Regions from separate parts of the Pseudoalteromonas galatheae genome, predicted to be linked through region 2. Evidence: predicted binding sites of a transcription regulator. Region 2 holds the regulator's gene; each other region holds the start of a gene.
What was found. The regulator ArgR, encoded in region 2, controls arginine synthesis, uptake and breakdown. The targets are predictions, from matches to a motif close to ANTGAATANNTATTCANT.

Region 1: CWC29_RS11690 (OadG family protein) is a predicted target of ArgR. The motif match lies at 3,023-3,040, and genes of this name have one in related genera.
Region 3: CWC29_RS00215 (aspartate aminotransferase family protein) is a predicted target of ArgR. The motif match lies at 3,460-3,477, and genes of this name have one in related genera.

What each region holds. Positions count from the first base shown of each region.
Region 1 is NZ_PNCO02000001.1:2,642,739-2,648,827, reverse strand. It holds gene alaS (alanine--tRNA ligase) at 1-574, shown strand, start outside; gene CWC29_RS11705 (aspartate kinase) at 582-1,805, shown strand; gene csrA (carbon storage regulator CsrA) at 1,896-2,081, shown strand; gene CWC29_RS11695 (YcxB family protein) at 2,156-2,668, opposite strand; gene CWC29_RS11690 (OadG family protein) at 3,109-3,357, shown strand; gene oadA (sodium-extruding oxaloacetate decarboxylase subunit alpha) at 3,370-5,151, shown strand; gene CWC29_RS11680 (sodium ion-translocating decarboxylase subunit beta) at 5,162-6,089, shown strand, end outside.
Region 2 is NZ_PNCO02000001.1:649,307-655,395, reverse strand. It holds gene serA (phosphoglycerate dehydrogenase) at 1-1,019, shown strand, start outside; gene mdh (malate dehydrogenase) at 1,084-2,016, opposite strand; gene argR (transcriptional regulator ArgR) at 2,258-2,725, shown strand; gene CWC29_RS02790 (OB-fold-containig protein) at 3,129-3,740, shown strand; gene CWC29_RS02785 (hypothetical protein) at 3,824-6,001, shown strand; gene CWC29_RS02780 (DNA repair ATPase) at 6,073-6,089, shown strand, end outside.
Region 3 is NZ_PNCO02000001.1:44,644-50,732, reverse strand. It holds gene astD (succinylglutamate-semialdehyde dehydrogenase) at 1-1,071, opposite strand, end outside; gene astA (arginine N-succinyltransferase) at 1,087-2,100, opposite strand; gene CWC29_RS00215 (aspartate aminotransferase family protein) at 2,168-3,379, opposite strand; gene CWC29_RS00210 (HDOD domain-containing protein) at 3,737-4,912, opposite strand; gene CWC29_RS00205 (anthranilate synthase component II) at 5,126-5,707, opposite strand; gene trpS (tryptophan--tRNA ligase) at 5,895-6,089, opposite strand, start outside.

The sequences.
Region 1 (6,089 bases), 2.0 Mb from region 2:
GGGTATCGCAGCAGGTGTTCGTCGTATCGAAGCAGTAACAGGTGCTGATGCTATCGCTTATGTTAATGAGCAAGAACAGGTGCTTTCTGAAATCGCGGCTTTGGTTAAGGGTGATACCTCATCTGTGCTAGAAAAAGTATCAGCGCTGCTTGAAAAGTCAAAAGGCCTTGAAAAGCAAGTTGCTCAGCTAAACGACAAACTAGCAAGTGCAGCGGGTGCAACGCTGCTTGACTCTGTTACGGAAGTGAATGGGATAAAATTACTCGTTGCAAACGTTGCAGGAACCGAGTCTAAAGCACTGCGTGGCATGGTAGATGATCTGAAGAACAAGATTGGTTCAGGCGTTATCGCGCTGGGTGTAGCGAATGGCGATAAAGTAAGCCTAATCGCTGGCGTAACAAAAGACTTAGTAGGTCAAGTTAAAGCAGGTGAGCTAGTTAATCACATGGCTTCTCAAGTCGGTGGTAAAGGTGGCGGTCGTCCTGATATGGCACAAGCTGGTGGCTCACAACCAGAAAACCTAGACGCAGCACTAAACAGTGTTCCAACTTGGTTAAATGAAGTAACGCAGTAATCAGCAAGTGGCGCTGATTGTACAAAAGTTTGGTGGCACCTCGGTAGGTTCGGTAGAGCGTATTGAGGCTGTTGCCGAACACGTTATCAAAACACAACAACAAGGCCACCAAGTGGTGGTCGTGTTGTCTGCAATGTCAGGCGAGACAAACCGTCTTATTTCCCTTGCCCAACAAATTGATGCACGTCCAAGTTCTCGTGAGCTAGATGTGTTGATCACCACTGGCGAACAAGTTTCTATCGCGTTATTGGCGATGGCCATCATTAAGCGTGGGCATTCTGCCGTGAGCTTACTTGCCGATCAGGTTGGTATTAAAACCGATAACATGTTCTCTAAAGCGCGGATCACGGAAATAGACACGACCCGCTTAAAGCAAGAGCTTGAGCATAACCGAATAACCATTATTGCCGGATTTCAAGGACGCGATGAAGAAGGCAATATCACCACGTTGGGGCGTGGTGGTACAGATACCTCAGCAGTTGAAATCGCAGGGGCTTTGCAAGCAGACGAATGTCAGATATATACTGATGTCGACGGTGTGTACACTACCGATCCACGAATAGAGCCAAATGCAAGGCGTTTATCACATATTACTTTTCCTGAGATGTTGGAGCTGGCAAGTGTTGGCGCTAAAGTTTTGCAGATCCGCTCGGTTGAAGCGGCCGGTCGATACAATGTACCACTGCGCGTACTTTCTTCGTTTTCTCCCGATAACGGCACCTTAATTAGCTATGAGGAAGGTAAGATGAAAAACACTAAAGTGGTCTCTGGGGTAGCGAGTGTCAAAGACGAAGCACTTATCCTAGTTAACAATGTCGATGCAAAACCTAGTAATCTTGCCAATGTACTTTCGCTTCTTGGTGAGCATAATATTGAAGTCGATATGATTAACCATTTGAACCACAGTGAGAAAAAAATAGACTATGCTTTTACTGTGCACACAAATGATTGTATTCTGGCGGAAGAAGTTTTAGCGCAACATGCACAAAATTTAGGTGGCGCAACCGTAGAGGTTAATGCTAACGTGGCAAAAATCTCAGTGGTTGGCATCGGGATGAAATCTCATTCAGGTGCTGCTGGTCTCTTTTTTATGGCATTGGCCGAAGAAAATATTCACACTCTATTAGTATCCACATCAGAGATAAAAATCTCGGCACTGGTAGAAGAAAAATATTTAGAGCTAGCTGTTCGGGCTTTACATGCCAAATTCGGATTGGAAAGTACTGAGTAAAAGAAGTTTTTGCTTACTTTTCTAGGAACTTTTATTTAAAATGGATTTGACGCGGAATCTTTTAAATTTTGGAATAACAGGAGCAAGAGAATGCTAATACTAACTCGTCGAGTAGGTGAAACCCTGATGATTGGTGATGAAGTGACTGTAACAGTACTAGGTGTTAAAGGTAACCAAGTACGTATTGGTGTAAATGCGCCTAAAGATGTTTCAGTTCACCGTGAAGAAATTTACATGCGAATTCAGGCTGAAAAATCTAGCCCAGGCAATATGTAATTGACCAAATACTGAATTACGATGCTAGTTAAATCATGTTAACTAGCAAAAAAACCCCGCGGCTGCGGGGTTTTTTATTTCTGGCTTTGCCCAGATAAAAAGGTAATTGCTTCTTCGCTAAGTCCAGATTTACTGATATAGCTCGGTTTATTTTGGTGAAACACCAAAAAACCTCTGTCTGTTTCGACGAGTTTATCTAAGTCGTCAAATGGGTAAGAAAATTCGGCATGTGTTGCCTTGGTACTAATGCCAGTTTTAGTGATTGAAACTTCAACGGTATTACCAGCTGCGCGAGAATATGCTTGCCTTATCACCCACCACGCTTTGCGATAATAGAAAGCAACGCATTCAACCACAGCTAGTAAAATAAGAAAGTTTCCGACGTAATGCTCTTGCAAACCGTAAATTGCAAACAGCCCCAACGCAATTAGCAGTACAAGGAGACCATATTTCGGTTTAACCGCAAGCCCATTAGCTTCAGATTCTTCAAAACACTCTCGATAGTAGGCTTTATCTAACTTAAATTGGCTTTGAAAAGATAAATTTTCATTTTGTTCAAGGGAGGGCATAGACGTTCGTTTTGGCAAAAATTTCCCCCTATTATACCCATCTGTATTGAAAAAGCTGTAATGCGAATAAATTGTTTGCAGCTGCCTTTTGCTACAACCAGCGAAATACGTGCTACACAGGGTGACGTTTACGTAAACGTTACGTTTTGGTCTGTCCAATTTACAATTTGCCTTGCGTAATCAAAAATCCATTCTATATTCATTAAAATCTCAGTATTAGTTGACGCTATTTTGAATATTTTTCATATTTATTACGTTAATTTTCTATATTTATTAGTACTTTCCTAGTTAACTCACTGATTATTTGTAAGTTAAGTGTTTTGGTAATACCAATTTACAATGGGCTTTACATTGGAACATTTTTTGTTATAAGGTGAATAAATATCTACAAAAAGTGAAGGTTTATACCAGTTCGTTAACATCGAATAGGAAAACCAAACAGCAAGTAAGGGGTAAAAATGGATATTGGAGCGCAGCTACTGCAAGCAGGAAATCTCATGCTGACCGGCATGGTTGGTGTTTTTGTTTTTCTGTCCATTTTGATTTTTGCGATGCGGCTGTTGGCCAACTTTGCTGCTCAATTTAAAGAAGTAGCGCCAAGTACCACAAGATCAAAAACTACCAGAGCAACATCGTCACAGGGTGTGCCGCAGGCACATATTGCAGCCATTAGTGCTGCCGTTGCAGCCTACAGAAAAAACAATTAATAGGGGTTTTGCATGTCACAGTTAAAGCTAACCGAATTAGTGCTGCGCGATGCGCATCAGTCATTACTCGCCACCAGAATGCGTTTGGAAGATATGCTTCCCATCGCTGAGAAGCTCGACAATATGGGCTATTGGTCTGTTGAATCATGGGGGGGAGCAACCTTCGACTCGTGTATTCGCTATTTAGGCGAAGATCCATGGGAGCGGATCCGTGCACTGAAAGCTGCGATGCCGAAAACCAAACAGCAAATGCTACTGCGTGGCCAAAATTTATTGGGCTATCGTCATTATGCTGATGATGTTGTCGAAAAGTTTGTTGAACGTGCCCACCATAACGGGGTAGATGTATTTAGAATATTCGACGCAATGAACGATGTGCGCAACTTAGAAACGGCCATTAAAGCGGCCATTAAAGTGGGCGCGCATGCGCAGGGGACGATTTCGTACACCGTAAGCCCAGTTCATACGCTGGAAATGTGGCTCACGCAAGCTAAGCAGCTTGAAGACTTAGGCTGTCACTCTATTTGTATCAAGGACATGGCTGGGTTACTGAAACCCTATGATGCCGAAAAATTAATCTCTGGGCTTAAAGCGTCCGTCTCGATTCCTATCGCAATGCAGTGCCATGCAACCACAGGACTCAGCACCGCAACTTATCAAAAAGCCATAGATGCGGGTATCGATATGCTCGATACGGCGATTTCTTCGATGAGTATGACCTATGGCCATAGCGCAACAGAAACTATTGCGGCGATTGTGGAAGGCACAGAACGTGATACAGGGCTTGACTTACTTGAGCTTGAAGAAGTTGCAGCTTATTTCCGTGAAGTGAGAAAGAAATATGCCGCTTTTGAAGGCAGCTTGAAAGGGGTAGATGGTCGTATTCTATCTGCACAAGTGCCAGGTGGCATGTTAACCAATATGGAAAATCAACTTCGAGAGCAAGGTGCAGGTGACAAGCTTGACGCGGTACTAAAAGAAATTCCAAGTGTGCGTAAAGAGCTTGGCTATCTGCCGCTCGTAACACCAACCTCACAGATAGTTGGGACGCAAGCGGTATTAAACGTACTGACTGGTGAGCGATACAAGTCTATAACCAAAGAAACTGCTGGCGTGCTGAAAGGCGAATATGGCGCGACACCAGCGCAAGTCGACCAAGCTTTGCAACAACGCGTGCTTGAAGGCGCAGAGCCTATTACTTGCCGTCCTGCTGACTTAATTGAACCTGAGTTGGATAGTTTACAAAGCGAGTTAGTCGCCACTTCAAAAGAGGAGCAAATTAACCTAGCAGATGAGGTTATTGATGATGTGCTTACCTATGCATTATTCCCTCAGATTGGTCTTAAATTCCTGAAAAATCGCAATAATCCAGATGCATTTGAGCCAAAGCCGACGCTTGTTGAAAGTAAAGAACAAAAAGCTGCAGCGACGCCTGCTAAAGCCAATTCATCAGCTGCTGAGCGTTACAGCGTAAAGGTGGATGGTAAAGTATACGATGTAGTGGTTGCGCCGGGTGGTGAGCTCAAAGAAGTACAAGTCAAAGACAGTGAGCTTATTCCGCAATCAACCTCTGTGAGCTCCAGTGAAACTTTGAATGCGCCACTTGCCGGCAATATTTTTAAGCTTATGGTGCGGGCAGGAGATGAAGTACAAGAGGGCGATGTGGTACTCATCATGGAAGCCATGAAAATGGAAACCGAGGTGCGTGCAACACACAGTGGCCAAGTCGCGGAGCTACTCGTCTCTGAAGGCGACTCCGTCAGTGCTGGCGATGCCATCATGTCTTTAGCATAAGGGTGTCGTGATGGAAGGGTTACTTAATTTATGGCAAGCAACAGGGCTTGCCAACTTCACAGTGCCAGCACTTTGCATGATGGCTGTAGGCTGCGGACTTTTGTATCTTGCGATCGCCAAAAACTTTGAGCCGCTCCTGCTGGTGCCGATTGGCTTTGGTGCCATACTCACGAATATTCCTGTTGCTGGGCTTGCCGATCCAGGCGGACTGTTGTACTACGTGTATTACATTGGTATAGACAGCGGAGTATTCCCCTTGCTGATCTTTATGGGGGTGGGGGCGATGACAGACTTTAGTGCCTTGATAGCCAACCCCAAGATGCTGTTGCTTGGTGCCGCTGCGCAGTTTGGGATTTTTGCCACTTTGTTTGGGGCTATTTTGCTGAATTATATTCCGGGCTTTGAATTTACCCTGCAAGACGCTTCAGCAATCGCTATTATTGGCGGTGCAGATGGACCAACTGCGATATTCCTCGCGTCTAAGCTTGCACCCGAGTTACTAGGGGCAATTGCGGTGGCGGCCTATTCATATATGGCGTTGGTGCCAATTATTCAACCACCAATCATGAAAGCACTCACGACGCAGCAGGAGCGTCAGATTGCGATGCCACAACTGCGCCATGTATCAAAAACCGAAAAAATCTTATTTCCTCTGGCCGTACTAGGTTTGACGATATTGTTTTTACCTGCTGCAACACCTTTGGTTGGTATGTTCTGTTTGGGTAACTTGATGAAAGAGTGTGGCGTAGTAGATCGTTTGAGTAAAACAGCACAAAATGAATTGATTAATATCACCACCATTTTCCTCGGATTGGCGGTGGGCTCAAAGTTGGCAGCTGATCAATTCTTAACGGTTGAGACGTTGGGGATTTTAGCGTTAGGTGCCGTGGCATTTGGAATTGGCACAGCAACAGGAGTGTTAATGGCTAAAACTATGA
Region 2 (6,089 bases):
AACAGGCTGAAAAGCTGGTCGCTATTGGCTGCTTCTGCATCGGCACCAACCAAGTAGATTTAGATGCTGCTAAAAAACGTGGTATTGCCGTGTTCAACGCCCCATTTTCTAACACCCGCTCTGTAGCCGAGCTCGTATTAGGTGAAATTCTCTTGTTACTGCGCCGTGTTCCTGAACGTAACGCAAAAGCGCATCGCGGAGAGTGGGATAAATCTGCCGACGGCTCGTACGAAGCCCGTGGTAAAACGCTGGGTATTATCGGTTATGGTCACATCGGCACCCAGCTCGGCATTATGGCTGAGAATATCGGTATGAACGTCGAGTTTTATGACATCGAAGATAAGTTAACGCTCGGCAATGCAACGCAGTTACACACGCTTACGCAACTGCTGCAAAGAGCGGACGTAGTCAGTTTACATGTACCAGAGACGCCACAAACCAAAAATCTTATTGGCATGGCTGAAATTGAAGTGATGAAGCAAGGCGCAATCCTAATTAACGCATCACGTGGAACGGTTGTTGATATCGACGCCTTAGCTGAAGCATTAGCGGCTAAGAAACTTTCCGGCGCTGCTATCGATGTATTCCCCGTTGAGCCAAAATCTAATCATGAAGAATTCGTCTCACCACTACGCGAGTTTGATAATGCTCTGCTAACCCCACACGTTGGTGGTTCTACCCAAGAAGCACAAGAAAACATCGGTGTGGAAGTCGCGGGTAAGTTGGCGAAGTATTCAGATAACGGTTCAACAGTCACGGCTGTTAACTTCCCTGAGGTTTCTCTACCTGAATTATCAAACCGAAGTCGTTTATTGCACGTACACGTAAACCGCCCAGGCGTACTAACGCAAATCAACCAAGCGTTCGCTCAGCACGGTATCAATATAGCGGCGCAATACCTACAAACGGATGAATCTATTGGTTACGTGGTTATCGACGTCGATAGTGACCACTCTGAAGTGGCGTTGAAAGAGTTAAGTGCGGTTGAAGGCACTATCAGAGCACGTATTCTTCACTAAGAAGAATCAAGCATAAAAAAAACCAGTCACTGTGAAGCGACTGGTTTTTTTGTATCAATTTGGCTTACGCCATGAAATCAACACCTTCTTTGATGTCTTTTTCAAGTGTCGCTAGCATGTCGTCTTTTGCTTTTTGCTCAAACGCGCTTAGCTCACCGTAAGGAAGTAACTTCTCTACACCGTTTTTACCAAGGATGACTGGCTGTGCAAAGAATGTTGCGTCGCCTGTGTTACCTTCAACGTATGCGTACTCAAGTACTTCTTCACCTTGTAAGCCTTTCACTAGTGAGAAGCAGAAACGTGCTGCTGCTGCACCCATTGAAAGTGTAGCTGAACCGCCACCCGCTTTAGCTTCAACCACTTCAGTACCCGCGTTTTGGATACGAGTTGTTAGTGAAGCAACTTCTTCGTCAGTGAACTCAACACCTTCAACTTGAGAAAGTAGAGGTAGAATTGTAGTACCTGAGTGACCACCAATTACTGGGATCTTAACTTCAGCAACGTCTAGACCTTTAAGCTCTGCGATAAAAGTTTCAGCGCGGATAACGTCAAGCGTTGTTACACCGAATACGCGAGCTGGATCATAAGTACCTGCTTTTTTGAACACTTCAGCAACGATTGGTACCGTGCCATTTACTGGGTTTGTGATGATACCAACAAGTGCTTTAGGGCAGTTTCTAACGATACCTTCAGCAAGTGTCTTGATGATACCTGCGTTAACGTTGAATAGGTCAGCACGGTCCATACCAGGCTTACGAGGCATACCAGCTGGGATAAGCACTACGTCAGCACCAGCAAGAGCTGGGTCTAGGTCGTCTTTACCATAACCCGCTACTTTTACCGCAGTTGGGATGTGAGATAAGTCAACTGCAACACCAGGTACAACAGGTGCAACGTCATAAAGCGCTAACTCAGAGCCAGCTGGAAGACCATTTTTAAGCAATAAAGATAGAGCTTGACCGATACCGCCAGCGGCACCTAATACAGCAACTTTCATTTGAATTCTCCATAATTTGAAGGTGGAATTGAGTGTGCAGTAAAGATAATGAAAAGCGCTGTTAAACACAAATTAATCACGGTTATTTTCGAGATTTTTTGACTAATGTCTTAAATAAAAGTGTAAAGATCGCGACACTTTGTCTATTTATGCTTTACGACTGTCATTTTGGTCGCGCAAATTTGGGAATCTTAGTGGTTTTGTGTAGAATTTAAAGATTAGCCGTAAAAGAAGACAGACTATGCAGCCGCAAGAAAAACAAGAAGCACTTATCAAAGCATTTAAAGCCATTTTAAAAGAAGAAAACTTTGGCTCTCAAGGCGAAATTGTTGATGCTCTAAAACAACAAGGGTTTGACAATGTCAGTCAGAGTAAAGTGTCGCGCATGCTGAGCAAGTTTGGTGCTGTACGTACACGCAATGCTAAGCAAGAAATGGTTTACTGTTTACCCGCAGAAATGAGCGTACCGACAGCAAAAAGTCCTTTGCGTCAGTTAGTCGTTGATATTATGCACAACGAAATGATGATTATAATTCGAACCAGCCCGGGGGCTGCACAATTAATTGCAAGATTACTTGACTCTTTAGGTACCGCAGATGGCGTATTAGGTACCATTGCTGGCGACGACACGATTTTCATTGCGCCTGCAAAAGTCTCTGAAATCGACATTACTTTAGACAAAGTAAAAACCCTGTTCGATAACGTTTAGTCTGTTATTTTTATTAGTGCTGACTCACAAGTTAGCACTTACTCTGGTACTTTCCTCTGAGCAATTACGCTTTCTCACTATTACAATAAACAGAATAAACTGCTTATCTTTACAGCAAAAAATGTTTGACATAATATGTCCGTGTGTGGCAACTTTAGAAACGCAAGGTGGGATTTTCTCATTACGCGTGGATAGTTTTTTAAGCTGATTGATTAGCTTCTATAGCTTATTTTCGGCGGCATTTAAGCTCATTGGATCTGCTCGCTATTCTCTTTACTCAATCATCTCACTATCCTATGATACGGAACGGGGATTCAATCGCTCTGACAAATTAGAGACACCTAATAACATTGATAGGCCCCCTACCGCAAAAAATGGAAATACAAGGAACTAAGGAACAGCAATGGAATTTTTAAATACTGCATTTACGTTTCCCACTGTTATTTTTTCAACACTACTACTGATTGTGCTGTTGTTCTGGTTAATTGCTTTACTTGGTTTTGCTGATATCGATATCTTAGAAGGCGATGTTGATATTGAAGCCGAAGGCGCAAGCTCTGGTTCTTTTTGGGAGGTCGCTTTTGGTGGTGTCCCAGTGAGTATTTCATTGAGTTTAATCATCGCGCTAGGCTGGATTACCAGTATTTATGTGCAACAGTTTTTTGCTTACCTGCTGGGTAATGGCATTTTTTACTACCTGATGGGCACGGTATTTATGCTTGCTAGCCTCATTGTTGCATTACCACTAACCGCCGTCATTGTAAGGCCACTACGACGCTTTTTCGAAAGCCAAGAAACCACATCAAAGCAAGCGCTGGTTGGGCTCGAATGCGTTATTGCAACATCAAGAGTTAACAACACGTTTGGTCAAGCCAGAGTATATATTCAAGGAACAGAGCAACTTATCGAAGTGCGCTCGGACGAAGAAAACACTTTCACACTAGGAGACAATGCCTTACTTATCGAACATGACCCCCTTACACATAGCTACACGATTGTGGCTAAACCTTGGTAATAGTACGGAAAATAACGGAATTTAGGAACGAGTTGGCATAGCTAGTACCAACTCAAACAACATAGCGCAACGCAGGAAAAAACATGGAATTTCTAAACAACCTCGGACCGGTGCTCGCAATCGTGGGCATATCCATCGTCATTATTTTTGCCATTCTACTTCTGATTGGAAAGTTCTACCGCAAGGTCGAACAGGGTCAGGCATTGATCATCAACAAGATGAAAAATGAGCCTGATGTCACAACAACGGGCGGCATTGTGCTACCCGTGATCCATAAAATGGAAGTCATGGATATTTCAACTAACCGCATGGTATTGGAGCGTCGTGAAAATAGCGGCCTGATCTGTAAAGACAATATCCGTGCTGACATCGCCATCACTTTTTACATTCGCGTAAACGAAAACAAAGAAGATATCCTACGCGTTGCGAAACAAGTTGGCTGTGCACGTGCCTCGGCACCAGAAACCTTACAAGCATTATTTGAGGCAAAATTCTCCGAAGCCTTGAAAACCGTTGGTAAGCGCATGAATTTTGAGGAGCTATTTACACATCGTAACGAGTTCCGAGATTCTATTAAAGAAGTGATTGGACAAGATTTATCTGGCTATACGTTAGAGGATGTCGCAATTGACTATCTTGAACAAACCTCAATCGACAAGTTAGATCCAAATAACATTCTTGATGCTGAAGGTATTCGCCGTATTACCGAAAAAACCTCACGCCAAAACGTGGAAACTAACCAGCTTAAATGCGATGAAAAAGCGCAAATCGACAACCAAAACCAAGCAGCATTTGAAAAAGCCGCAGAAGTCGAGAGACAAAAAGAAGACGCTAGCGCAAGACAGCGCCGTGAAATCGAATCAGTGCGCGCTCGCGAAGCCGCAGAAGCTGAACGTGTTAAGCATGAAGAGCGCTTAAAAGCCGAAGAAGCACGCCTCAAAGCGGACGAAGCAATTGCAATTGCAGAACACAATAAACAGCGTGAAATCGATGTTGCAGAGCAAAATCGCCTTCGCTTACTCGGCATCGAAGAAGAAAAAGTCACACGCTCTCGCCAGATAGAAATTATTGAGCGCGAACGCGAAACCGAAATTTTACGTATCCAAAAAGCCAAAGCACTGGAAGTCGAGCAAAAAGAAATCGCCGATGTCCAACGCGAACGTGTTGCCGTAGAGAAAACCGTTGCTGAAGAACAGGAGCGTATCAAAGACGTACAATGTATTGCAGAAGCTGAACGAGAAAAGCAAGCGAAAATTATTCTTGCTCAAGCAGAAGCCGAAGAGGCGTTGGTTAAAGATATTGAAGCAGCTAAAGCCAAAGAACAAGCTGCTGAATTTAAAGCCCGAGAAATGGAAAAAATGGCTGCGGCGGAGCTGCGTATTGCGAACCAGACCGCTGAGTCGAAGAAAATTCTTGCAGAGGCTGCTCAGGTTGAGGCTGCCGCACCAGGTCTTGCTGAGGCTGATATCATCAAGGCTAAAGCCACTGCAAGTGCGATACAAGGCGAAACAGATGCCAAAGTGCTACAGCAAAAACTAGAAGCCGAAGCGCAAGGTAAACGTGATATTGGCCGTGCCGAGGCCGAAGTACAAGCAGCAATGGCTGAAGCAACTAAGAAGCAAAGTGAAGCCGAAGCACAAGGCAAACGTGAAATTGGTTTGGCAGAAGCTGAAGTACAAGCAGCAATGGCTGAGGCAATTGAAAAACAAGGTGAAGCAGAAGCTATCAACCTTGAGCGTAAGATGTCGGCAGAAGCTAAAGGCCTTACGGAGAAGCTGGAAGCACTTAATAAGATGGATAAAGACGCCCGTGAATACGAAGGCTTTACACTACAGCTAAACCAACAGAAAGAACTGACGCTTGCGAATATCGAAGCGAACAAGCAGGTTTCTGCAAGTCAGGCTGAAGTATTAGGTAAAGCGCTGAGCGGTGCAGATATCAACTTTATGGGCGGCGACGGCCAGTTCTTTAACCAGTTTATGAATGCCATCACAGTAGGCAAGTCAATTGACGGCTTAGTCGGCGAAAGTAAGACGGTACAAACCGTATTCAAAGATCACCTAAACGGTGAGCGTAATTTGATGGACGATCTAAAAGGGGTATTAGCTGGTGCTAATGCGTCGTCAGAAACGCTAAAAAACATCAACATGAGTAAGTTCTTCCAACAACTAAGTAATAGCTCAGATGCGGACAAACAGCAGCTACTCAAGTTACTTGGCGGCTCGTTAAATGGCAGTAAACAAAGCGAACCACTAGAGTAATTAACCTTGAGGAGTCAATCTTCTTGGCTCCTCTCCCCCATTTGCGACAGCGCACAATAGGAAAGTAAAGAATGACGGAAGCAACGCA
Region 3 (6,089 bases), 600 kb from region 2:
GCCTTCTGTGTGCGTCAGCTCTATAAGCGACTCACCACCTAACTCAACAAGCTGTTGCTGTGCTTTAACCATGCCTGCAGCTGCTGCATTTGAAATCATTGACCCCATGAACGGTTGATCTGCATCGTCAAAGTTACCCACTTTAATCGCTTTCGTTGCTTTGATCAGTTGTTCAAGGATTGCATCACCTTGTTCACCTACAGGAAGAAATAGCTTACGAGCACAAGTACAACGCTGACCGCTTGAAATAAACGCAGATTGAATAATGTCGTGTACTGCCGCTTTGGTATCCGCTACGTCTTTTACGATAAGTGGGTTATTGCCACCCATTTCAAGCGCTAAGATCTTACCTGGTTGACCTGCATATTGCTCATGTAGCAAGTGACCCGTACGAGAAGAACCAGTAAAGAATAAGCCGTCGATACCCGCGTGTGACGCAAGTGCTTTACCTGTTTCAACTTCGCCTTGAACTAGGTTAATAACACCAGCAGGAAGGCCTGCTTGTTGCCAGTATTTAAGCGTTAGCTCAGCAACATAAGGTGTAAGCTCAGACGGCTTAAAGATAATCGTGTTACCAGCAAGTAGCGCAGGTACGATATGACCATTTGGTAAGTGGCCAGGGAAGTTATATGGACCAAATACAGCAACTACACCGTGTGCCTTGTGACGGATCACAGCACGGCCAACTGGCATTGGGTTTTCAACAACGCCCGTGCGCTCTTGATAGGCTTTCTCAGAAATCGCGATTTTACCTACCATAGCACCCGCTTCTGTACGAGTTTCCCAAAGTGGCTTACCCGTTTCTTTAGCTATTGCGATGGCCAGCTCTTCGCTGTTTTCTTTTAGTACTTCAGCGAAACGCTTAACAATTTCTAAACGCGCTTCAAAACTCATGTCGCTCCATGAATAGAAAGCTTCACGAGCCGCTTTTACTGCGCCATCAACTTGCTCAGCAGTCGCTGCGTTTGCGCTCCAAATAACGTCGTTGTTTGCTGGGTTTACAGAGCTAAAGCTTGCGCCTTGTCCTGCAATCCACTCACCATTTATTAGTTGTGCTGCATGTGTTGTCATAATCTGTTCCCAATCTTAAATCTTTGCTAGGCTTACTTGATCGCCTTCTTCAACTTTTAGCGCCGCGGCAACATGTGGAGCAAGCGTTACTTCATTGCTATCAGTCAGGGCTAACTCGATTACCGCTGCGCGATAATCAACAAGTTTACCATTTGCGACCATAACAGGGAATCCACCGTTGCTTTCGCCTATTTTTACAGTACGAGTTTCACTATTGCGAACTGTGCGGATATTCCCCACTTTTGCTTCCACAGTTGGACCCGCGTCGAAGATATCAACATAACCATTAAATGTGAAACCTTCGCTCTTTAATAGCTCAATAGCAGGACGTGTATTATCATGAACCTCACCAATCACCGCTTGTGCTTCTTTACTAAGCAGATTTACGTAGATTGGATACTTAGGCATTAACTCAGCAATAAAGACCTTTTGGCCGATCCCCGTTAGATAATCCGCTGTCGGGAAGTCCATCGAGAAGAAGTGCTCTTCAAGCCATTGCCAGAACGGACTTTCGCCTTGCTCGTTAGAAACACCACGCATTTCCGCGATAACAGTCTCAGCAAAACGGTCACGATGTTGATTAATGAACATAAAGCGAGAGCGAGACAACAGTTTGCCATTTGCGCCTTTGCGATAGCCATCTTTCAAAAACAGGGTGCATAATTCAGTCGCGCCAGTGTAGTCGTTACATAGCGTTAAAATATCCACTGCTTTATAAACATCGAGTGTGCGTGAAGAGTGGATCACTTTGCTTAGGTGATAATGATAAAACGCATCATCTAAACCAACCGCAGCTTCGATACCGCTGGTACCAACCACCTCGCCTGTTTCTGTATCTTCTAATACAAATAAATAACCTTCATCAAAAGGCTTGTCTGCTTGCTTACCAAATGAAGCAACAGAGCGTGCAATCTTCTTCTGTAATAGCTCTTCGTTTACAGGCAAAGAGGTAAAACCGTGGCCTGATTCGTGAGCAATGTTTAAAAGCGCTGGATAATCGCTTTCTTGGATTGGGCGAAGGATCATCATGAGCCCGCTTACTCCTCAAAAATGTGGATAACAACAAGGCCACCAAAAGGTGACCTTGCAACCAGTATTAAGCGTTGTTAGCAACTACCGCAGCAACGGCTTTTTCGAAGCGTGCCATCCCTTCGCGGATGTCAGCTTCTGGAATAACAAGAGACGGAGTGAAACGCACTACGTTTGCACCTGCAACGAGTGACATCACGCCCTGCTTGATACCTTCAACTAAGAATTCTTTTGCTTTGCCTTCGTACTTTTCAGTGACCACACCACCAAGCAATAGACCTTTACCACGTACTTCTTTGAATACGTTGTACTTTTCGTTGATGCCGTTTAGTAGTTCACGGAATAGCTGCTCTTTTGCTTTTACGCCATCAAGTACTACTGTTGTATTTACTGTGTCAAATGCCGCTTCTGCAACCGCACACGCCAGCGGGTTACCACCGTAGGTAGAACCGTGAGTACCTACTTTTAGGTGTGCTGCAATCTCAGTTGTTGTGATCATCGCACCGATAGGGAAACCACCGCCAAGTGCTTTAGCCGTTGTTAAAATATCTGGCGTTACGTTTAAACCTTGGTATGCATACAGGTCACCAGTGCGGCCAACACCTGTTTGCACTTCATCAAAAATAAGTAGCGCGTTGTGCTTGTCACACAGCTCGCGAACACCTTTTACAAACTCAGCAGTTGGTGAAACGATACCACCTTCGCCTTGTAGCGGCTCCATCATCACGGCACAAGTGCTGTCTGAGATAAGCGCTTCAAATGCAGCTAAATCGTTATAGTCTGTGTGAACGATGTCGCCCGGCTTTGGACCAAAGCCATCAGAGTATGCAGCTTGACCACCTACGGTCACAGTAAAGAAAGTACGGCCGTGGAAACCTTTGTTGAAAGAGATAATTTGTGACTTTTCAGCACCAAATTTATCAAGCGCCCAACGGCGTGCTAGTTTAAGCGCCGCTTCGTTCGCTTCTGCACCTGAGTTTGCAAAATAGACTTTTTCTGCGAACGTCGCATCGGTTAGCTTTTTCGCTAAACGTAGTGCAGGCTCATTCGTCATCACATTAGAAAGGTGCCAAATTTTTTCGCCTTGCTCTTTAAGCGCGCCCACCAAAGCTGGGTGACAATGACCTAGACAGTTAACTGCGATACCACCAGCAAAGTCGATGTACTCACGACCTTCCTGATCCCGTACTCGAGAACCTTCACCTTTCACTGGAATTACCGCTGAAGGTGCGTAGTTAGGTACCATTACGTCGTCAAACAATTCACGATTGATAGTCATTTTATTTCCTCATATTTGGTGAGTGAAAGTGCAAACAAGGAGTCATTTCCCTTTGGAGGTCGGCGTGTAGCCGCCACTTGATAGGATATTTATTCACACCAATTCGGTGCTATGTATTTTGACCCGCCCCTTGATGGCACAAAATTCATACGCTCATTATTCCAGAAAAAGCGCTATTTGTCTCACTTATACCACGTTCTCAGCCCTTAGTATTCAAGGGTTTAACATATATTCTCAACTCAAGTGAATAACTATCTAGGGCAGATATTTAGGGCAAAGCAAGCCCCGTGCAGCCTTGCACAGATCATTTAAGATTAGGTTTTGAATGAATAGTCGCAAAAAAAATTTCAATTTTTTTTACAAAATCGTCAACTGTAGGTTATGGAACGCACATTTTGCCAGCTGTTGACGCATTTCCTCGGTAAGTTCCAAATGATTGAGCAAAATTTCCGCTTCATCGTCTTCAATCAACTGACTATCTTTTAAAACAAGTAGTTGTCCGTAGCCATAGGCTTTTTGCATCACTTGCGTCAAAGGTAGTGGGTCGGTAATGTTTTTATGCGCATTAGGTAGATAAGTTTGCGCATACTCTTCCATGACGGCATTAAAGGGCAAATAACGTAACTCCATTTTTTCAATTAACTTACGTGAAATCTCTGCCGAGTGTTCAATCAACAAGTTACGTAAAAATAACGGATCAGGAGATAACTCCATTAATGCGGTGTGTAGGTCTTTTTGCTTTTTGTCTCGTGCTATTTGTACCTTGGCTTGCCATACCTTTTCGAAGGTCCGTAAATAAAGACGGATCAAGGCCACTTTCCCAAGCTCCAGTAACATGCCCAAAGTAAATGCATGTTGCTCTTTTACCCCAAAAAATGGCGCCAGTTCTTTTGCCGCAATAGCCGTGCTCATGCTCAGCTCGCGTAATTTACGCTTCATTAAACCAAATGGTTCTGTAGCATGCGGCATCCAATGTCTCACCGCCATTGTCGGGATGACCATTTGCAAGTTCTCAAGGCCTAAATACCTTAAAGCTAATGCCGGCGTGTCGACCTTAATAGACGTACCTTTGCTGTTTTTTTTGCGATATTGTGGCAAGTTGACTAGCGAAACCAGCTCACGACCCAACCAACTTAAGTCATTGACCAAAGGCTCTAAGCGCCCAACCGAAGCTGAGCGCACGGCAAGAATATCTAAGATCGCAGGAACGGAGTCTTGAATACCAATCACTTCATGATAGATATTATCAAGGTCATGCAGCTGCTTTGTGATAGCTTCTTCGATAACGGAATGTAGATGCTTACTCGCTTTAGCAATATATTTGTGATGACTTGTACTACTTTCTTGTCGTTTGGCAGCCGCAGCAATTTCCACCTCTAGCATAGTGCGCTGGGCGATATTCTCACCGTAGCTAATATCAAACGTGTGGATATAGCCTATTTGCTTTTGCGCAAAGTTGAGGCTGATAAGAAGGTCATGGGCACGCTCGGATAGCGCTTGTGCCATTCTAATTTGCTTATTTTCTTGCGTCATGCATGCTACTTATCTAAAAGAAAAATACTGAGTTAAGCACTCAACAGAATCGTCTTACTGACCAACATTATACCAGTAAAAGCAATATTATGATTTGATATTGCGCACAATAGAATCAAAAAGTTATGTATCAAAAACCAGTCTAACCAGCAAAAGCGCAGTAAATATGGATGTATAACACTTAGGCGAAATCCTGTTGGTTTTGTTTAAACTTTAGAAGCGTTTTATAAAGTTATCAAGTAATGCTAAGCCGTGTTCCGTGAGGATAGCTTCTGGGTGAAATTGCACACCTTCAAGTGCTCTATCGGATGCCAAGAGCCCCATAATTTCATCACGCTCCCCCTCTTGTGTCTGTGTCCAAGCCGTTACGGCTAGAGCATTTGGTAAGCTACTTTGCTCAACAACCAAAGAGTGGTAACGGCATACTTCGTATGGTGATGGTAGGCCTTGAAATACGCCTATGTTGTTATGGTGCACTTGAGACGTCTTACCATGCATCACTTGTTTTGCTCGAATGACTTTGCCACCTAAAGCTTGTGCGATAGTTTGATGACCTAGGCAAATGCCGAGAATAGGGATTTGTCCCTGTAGACGTTTTACGACTTCAAGCGAGATCCCAGCTTCATCAGGGCTACAAGGACCTGGAGATAACACAACATATTTAGGATTAAGCTGCTTGATTTGTGAGGCGCTGATTTCATCATTTCGCTTTACCAGCACATCCACATCTAAGTGCTGAAAATACTGCACTAGGTTGTAGGTAAAGGAATCATAGTTATCAATCATCAACAGCATGTAGGTACCACTAAAAGAACCAAGCAGCCTATTCGCCACTGGGGTAAAGATCTTCGTTATAAATCTATTTTATCACGAACTCAACAGGAAGGTTTTCTTATATCTAGTATCTGCTTTAAGCCAAGGGGCTATCGCCCCTTTTAATACAAAAAGACACCATAAATGGTGTCTTTTCTTTGTGTTTTTATCAACCGCGTGGAATAAAACCGACGGCGTCATACACAGCTTTAAGCGTTTTCTCGGCACGAATACTTGCTTTTTCCGCGCCTTTTTTCATGATTTCGTTCAGCAGAGTTTGATCTTCACGGATTTCTTTAAAGCGCGCTTGAATAGGCTCAAGCATATTCACTACCGCATCGGCAGTGTCTTTTTTCAAATGACC